One region of the Bradyrhizobium sp. CIR48 genome, then DNA from elsewhere that is predicted to be linked to it. Evidence: riboswitches for the same ligand, from Rfam matches in the RefSeq annotation. Region 1 holds a riboswitch; each other region holds the start of a gene.
What was found. A riboswitch is a leader RNA that binds a small molecule or an ion and turns the genes downstream of it on or off. The one in region 1 is predicted to bind cobalamin.

Region 2: it holds a riboswitch for cobalamin, as region 1 does, so the genes downstream of both, GGD66_RS20025 (TonB-dependent siderophore receptor) here and metE (5-methyltetrahydropteroyltriglutamate--homocysteine S-methyltransferase) in region 1, are expected to answer to the same signal.
Region 3: it holds a riboswitch for cobalamin, as region 1 does, so the genes downstream of both, GGD66_RS19940 (DUF1636 domain-containing protein) here and metE (5-methyltetrahydropteroyltriglutamate--homocysteine S-methyltransferase) in region 1, are expected to answer to the same signal.

The regions. Positions count from the first base shown of each region.
Region 1 covers NZ_JACIHG010000003.1:63,061-65,259, reverse strand. The annotation lists cobalamin riboswitch at 789-992, shown strand; gene metE (5-methyltetrahydropteroyltriglutamate--homocysteine S-methyltransferase) at 1,095-2,199, shown strand, end outside.
Region 2 covers NZ_JACIHG010000006.1:192,610-194,808, forward strand. The annotation lists gene cobT (nicotinate-nucleotide--dimethylbenzimidazole phosphoribosyltransferase) at 1-176, shown strand, start outside; gene GGD66_RS20020 (histidine phosphatase family protein) at 169-741, opposite strand; cobalamin riboswitch at 814-1,016, shown strand; gene GGD66_RS20025 (TonB-dependent siderophore receptor) at 1,133-2,199, shown strand, end outside.
Region 3 covers NZ_JACIHG010000006.1:176,061-178,259, reverse strand. The annotation lists gene cobW (cobalamin biosynthesis protein CobW) at 1-946, opposite strand, end outside; gene GGD66_RS19940 (DUF1636 domain-containing protein) at 943-1,317, opposite strand; cobalamin riboswitch at 1,412-1,633, opposite strand; gene cobO (cob(I)yrinic acid a,c-diamide adenosyltransferase) at 1,675-2,199, shown strand, end outside.

The DNA.
Region 1 (2,199 bases):
CTCCCCTCTATGTCACGCGCCGCTAACTTCGCTGCCGGCGACAGCCTCAATTTGCTGTGCTGGACTTGCCCAGCAAGGAGGAGACTGGCATGCCGAAGTATTGCATTCTTCGTGCCAGGTAATGGGCGGCAATTCACACCGCTTTTGTGTCCTCTTTGTCGACTTTCCGACTGGCAGGTCTCGATGTTTCCTTTCAGCGCTATCCAGCGCGGCTTATGCATCCTCGTCACGCGACGGTTTGGTCCGGTATCGTTGCCAGAATGTGCGTTTCGATCTCTGCCATGCGTTTGGGCATTTGCGGCCAATGGGCCATGGTGCGTTTGGCGCTCCCTTCGCGACACGCGGCGCTTCGAGAACAGCCTCAGTCCGGAGCGCTTTGCACTCGACGGCCAACCACGCGAAGCCGATCTTCACCGCCGAGCATTTTGAGTCTTGCTGAACTGCAAATCAACGTGCTGGCGGGGTATGTTGCTGGCCTTGCCAGCTGGGGCCTATTCAACACGGATCCTGTTGGCTGAGAAGGTGACTGGATGGTGGACGTGCTCAAGAACCGCTGGGAAGCCGGAGATGCGTTCTGCTCGAGGTGGCAGTCCCGACCGCGCAAGCCGCATTTGTCCCTTCCACCAATCTGGCGTGCGGCCCGCGGGCAGCTCCGATGGTCATTCCGATATCGCCGATTGAAAGCGCTTCTACATCATCTCAACGTGATGCACGGTGATTCGCGTAGCAGATGTCGCAGCATCAGCTTGAGACATAATCTGAGAGGTTGACGGAAGACTTCTCTTGCCGATAATCCAAGCCGTCGAGGTTCTCCGGTTTCCACTTGATCCGGAGCTAAGAGGGAAGCCGGTGACAATGCCGGCGCTGCCCCCGCAACTGTGAGCGGCAAGCCGCTGTCCAACGACGTCACTGAAGCCTGCGCGGCTTCGGGAAGGCCGGACAGAAGCGATGACCCGCGAGCCAGGAGACCTGCCCCGACAATATATTCGTCCACGGGCGGGGTGTCCTGGTGGTGCGCCAAGCAGCCGTCGCACCGCGCGACTTCCCCTGCCTGCGTCCGCCATGGCCTTTGCCCCCAACATGGGGTTCACGCTATGACTCTTCTCTCGCTTCCGGTTGCCACCCTCGGAACGCCACGCATCGGTCCAAGGCGCGAGCTCAAACTCGCTCTCGAAAGTTACTGGGCCGGAAAAAGCAGCGAACAGCAGTTGCTCGAGGATGCAGCTGGCCTGCGTGCCGCGAACTGGGCTCGTCAGAAATCTATCGGCGTCACGGTCATTCCATCGAACGATTTCTCGCTGTATGACCAGGTGCTCGACACAAGTGTCATGGTTGGCGCCATCCCGGAGATCTACGCCTCGAAAGCCGAATCCGTTTCGCTCAAGACGTACTTCGCCATGGCCCGCGGATCACAATGCGACGATCAGGATGCGAGTTGCGGTCACGGACCGCGCGGATTTGGCGCACCCGCGCAGGAGATGACCAAGTGGTTCGACACCAACTATCACTACATGGTCCCCGAGTTTCACAGGGGACAGACTTTCAGGCTATGCTCTCGCAAGCCGATCGAGGAGTATGAGGAAGCCAAGGCCCTTGGCTTTCAGACCCGCCCTGTCCTGATCGGGCCGGTCACATTCCTAAAACTCGGCAAGAGTCCCGATCCTGCGTTCCAGCCACTCTCACTACTGGATGAACTGATACCGGCCTATATCGAGGTTCTGCAGGAATTGGCCAAACGTGGGGCAAATTGGGTTCAGTTCGACGAGCCCTGCCTGGTTCTTGATCTGGATGAGAGGGCGCGACAATCTTTGCGACATGCCTATGACCGGCTCGCCAAGGAGGGGCCAGCCATCAAGATCTTAGTCGCCAGCTATTTCGGCGATCTCGGGGACAATCTGGACACCGCCTTGAGCCTACCAGTCGCCGGACTGCACCTCGATCTGGTTCGAGCGCCACAGTTGTTGGACCAGATCATCGCTGGCGGCCGAAGTGATCTCGTCATGTCGCTCGGTGTCGTCGACGGCCGGAATGTATGGCGGTCGAATTTGTCGTCGCTGCGCCAGCGGCTCGAACCCGCGATTGCGAAGCTCGGCAAGGATCGTGTACAGATTGCCCCATCCTGCTCGCTACTTCATGTGCCGGTCGATGTTGAACTCGAAACCGGGCTCGCTTCCGACGTCAAGAGCTGGCTTGCTTTCG
Region 2 (2,199 bases), on a different contig from region 1:
AGGGGCATCGGCTGGTGCTGCGCGCGCTGAACGTGCAGCCCTTGATCAGCCTCGATCTCCGGCTCGGCGAGGGATCGGGCGCCGCCATCGCGCTGCCGCTGGTGCGGCTCGCCTGTAGCCTTCACAACGGCATGGCGACGTTCGCGCAGGCCAATGTGCCTGACAGACCTAACTGATCCGCCGATTGACGGAGACGACGCGCCAGCCGGCCGCGAGGCGATCGATCCGGGTCAGCGACAGCGGATCGACCACGAAGCGCAAGGCGGCCTGCGGCGTCAGATCCAGCGCGATGCAGAGCGCGGCGCGGATGGTGCCGGAATGCACGACGAGCGTGGCCGATCCGGCTGCGATCCGCGACAGACCCAGCCGGACACGCGCGACCTGATCCGCAAAGCTTTCGCCGCCCGGCGGCCGTCCGCCAGCCGGATCGCTCCAGAACTGCGCATAGGCCTCACCGCGGGTCGCCTCGAGTTGGTCATGGCGATGGCCGGTCCAGTCACCAAAATCCTGCTCGCGGAATTCACTGACCAGCTTCGGTTCGAGTCCCAGCGCGCGTGCCGTCTCGATCGTGCGCCGCGACGGGCTGGCATAGCCGGCGGCATCCGGTGGCAGGCGCCGTCGCACAGCGTCCAGTTGCACGCGATCGCTGAGATCGGCCGGCGCGTCGGCGGCATGGATGGCGCCTGTGACGCCCGCGACGGGCGCGTGCCGTATCAACCAGAGGAAGGTCTCGCCTTCCATGCTCATCTCCAAGGAAGTTGGTCGTTGTGGCCATAACGCCGCAACTGGCACATTGACTCTGTTGTGATGGTAATCCTAGATGCTCGCGACGGTTTCCCCGAGAGGGGATGAAAAGGGAATACGGTGCGGGAACATTGTCCCCAACGCCGTGGCTGCCCCCGCAACTGTGAGCGGATAATCCTTCGTCAGAAGCCACTGGGTCCTCGGTCCCGGGAAGGCGACGAAGTGGTGATGACCCGCGAGCCAGGAGACCTGCCGTCAGCCGTGGTCACACGCGAAGATGTCGGTCGGGGAGTACAGACATTCGGCTTCATCGGACGGCTGAAGAGCCAAAAGGTGAGACCTCGTTCGCTGTGACGTGCCACTGACGTCATACCGAGGTCCGAAAACCGTGTCTTCCTTCCGTATCGTACGACCGCGAAAATTCCTGCTCGCATCCGCCGCGCTCACATCCCTTGCCGCGCTCGATCTGCCCGCTGCGCTGGCGCAGCAGGCCCGGGAACCCCTGCCGCCCGTCGAAGTATCGCCGGCCCAATCCCGCAAGCAGGCCAAGCCTGCCGGCCGGGAGGCGCAGAGCACGCGCCGGGCAGCAGCGCGCAGGCCGGCGGCCGCGGCAGCGATGCCGAAGCCCGTCGTACCGGCTACAGCACCCCCGACGCCGCTCAACAGCAACGCCGTGGCCGAAAGCGCTTCGCGGCTCGGCCTGACGGTGCGACAGACGCCCGCGACCGTCGAGGTGATCTCCGCCGAGACCATGCGCGAGCAGGGCTATCGCACTGTGTCCGACGTGGCCCAGGGCGCGGTCGGCGTCACCGCCGGCGATAATCCGGCCGAACCTTCCGCCTTCTCCATGCGCGGCTTCACCAACAGCCAGATCAACACGCTCTACAACGGCATCAAGATCGGCCCGCAGAACATGACCTCGCGGATCATGGACACCGCCAATCTGGAAGCCGTGGAATTCCTGAAGGGCCCGGCCTCGCTGATCTCGGGTGAAGGCGCCGCCGGCGGCGCGATCAATTTTGTGACCAAGCAGCCGCACACGGGACCGATCCGGAACGAAGCTGATTTCTCCTGGGATTCGCTGAATTCGTTCCGCGCGCATTACGGCTCGGGCGGCAGCACCAACGTCCAAGGCCTCGACTATCGCTTCGACATCAGCCGTTCCGCGCTCAACGGCTTTGCCGACGACACCAATACCAAGATGCTCGACGTGTCGGGCCAGCTCAATTACCGCATCTCCGACAGTCTCAAGATCTGGGGCGCGATCGAGTATCGCGAGGACCGTTCGAAAGCCTATTGGGGCGCGCCGCTGGTGCCGATCGCCTTCAGCGGCTCGCACGCGACGACGGGGATCGTCTCCGGCAACTACTTCAACAGGACTGATCTTGGCGCGGTCACGATCGACGACCGCACCTTCAATACCAACTACAACGTCCTCGACAATCGCAATGTCGC
Region 3 (2,199 bases), on a different contig from region 1:
CCCAGGGCTTGTCGAACTGGTGGCGCACGCGCTCGCCGACCGCCTGCAGCAGCAGCCGCATCGGCTTGCCCGCGACCGCGATGTAGCCCTTAGCGCGCAGCACGTTCTGCTCGCGCGCCAGCTTCTGGACGGATGCGACCAGCGCATCGACGTCGGCGACTTCCGGAAGGTCGACCACGACCGAGGCGAAATCATCGTGCTCGTGCTCTTCCTCGCCGTCATGATGCGAGGGACGCGCGGCGAGATCGTTCTCGGCGGCAGCGCCAAGACCGAGGATGACGCGCGCATCGATCGCACCGTCGGTCACGGGGAGCATCGGCACGCGGCGCGGCATCTCGGCGGTGATGGCAGCCTTGGCCGCTTCAAGTCCCGCCGCGCCAGCGAGGTCGGCCTTGGTCAGCAGCACGATGTCGGCGCAGGCGATCTGATCCTCGAACACCTCCGACAGCGGCGTCTCGTGGTCCAAATTCTCGTCCGCCGCGCGCTGCGCTTCGACGGCGTCAGGATCCGGCGCAAAGCGGCCAGCGGCGACAGCCTCGGCATCCGCGAGCGCGATCACGCCGTCGACGGTGATGCGCGAACGGATCTCCGGCCAGTCGAATGCCTTAAGCAGCGGCTTGGGCAGCGCCAGGCCCGAGGTCTCGATCAGGATGTGATCGGGCCGCACGGGCCGCGCCAGTAGTTTTTCCATGGTCGGAATGAAATCGTCAGCAACGGTGCAGCAGATGCAGCCATTGGCGAGCTCGACGATGTTCTCCTCCGGGCAATTGGCGTCGGCGCAGGATTTCAAGATCTCGCCGTCGACGCCCTCACTGCCGAACTCGTTGACGAGCACCGCGAGCTTCTTGCCGCCGGCATTGCTGAGCAGATGCTGGATCAGCGTCGTCTTGCCCGAGCCGAGAAAACCCGTGACCACCGTAACCGGGACTTTTGCGAGCGAGTTCATTCGGCGGCCTCCGGCACGACGGCAATGGGGGGAATGCGGGCAAGCGACTGCTTGCGGAATATTTCCGGCCGGCTGCGCCAGGGCACAAGGCCGTCAGGCGCGGCCGCATAGGCCGCGGCGCCCGCGACCACATCCTGCGCATTTGCATCCGAGAGGCGGCCATAGACGTAAGACCACCGGCCGGGCGCGCTCAGCGCGACCGAGCAACCCTGGTTGCATGCCGACAGGCATTCGACGGGAACCACATTGACACCCTCGGGCACGCCCGCGTCGAGGATCGCCCCATGCAGGCGCTTGCCGGGCGTCGCCTCGCCCTCGCCAGGCGTCTCGCCGGCACGGCAGGTGATGCAGACGTGAAGTGTGACGGTCATCGCCTCTTCCAGATAACAGCGGGAGGCGATGAGGCACACGGACCGCTCTTTTGGAGGCCCGTTTTCCCCGTCGCGGAACACCCCGTCCGCCGGTCCAAAACTCGTCCGCGCTGGCAGGTCTCCCGGCTTGCGGAGCAGGGTTTTCCCCTTCGATCCCCGCCTTCCCGATTCCCTGAGGGAATCAGTGGCTTCGGACATCTCTCCGGTCACGGTCGCGGGGGCGGCTGCATTTTGGACCCAAATCTTGCCGATTCGGACCCTATCGCATTCCCTCTTCGCCTGTCATAGGACAGGAACCAACGCCGGGCCACCATTTGCCGGTGGCCGCCACTTGTCAAGCCGAAGGACCGGGACCCGATGACGCCTGAACCGGATACAAAAACGGCCGAAGAAACCGACGCCCGCCACGCCACGAAAATGGCGAAGAAGAAGGCCGCCCGCGACAAGATCATGGCGACCAAGAGCGGCGAAAAGGGCCTCATCATCGTCCACACCGGGGCCGGCAAGGGCAAGTCCTCGTCGGCCTTCGGCATGATCGTCCGCTGCGTCGCGCACGGCTTTCCCTGCGCGGTCGTGCAATTCATCAAGGGCGCCTGGGATACCGGCGAGCGGCGCCTGCTCACCGGCCATTTCGGCGACCTCTGCCAGTTCCACGCCATGGGCGAAGGTTTTACGTGGGAGACGCAGGACCGCGCCCGCGACATCGCCGCCGCGCGCGCCGGCTGGGAGAAGGCCAAGGAGCTGATCCTCGATGAGAGCCTGCGCATGGTCGTGCTCGACGAGATCAACATCGCGCTGCGCTACGACTATCTCGACATCGCCGAGATCGTCGCGTTTCTGACCACCTCGAAGCCGCCGATGACGCATGTCGTCCTCACCGGC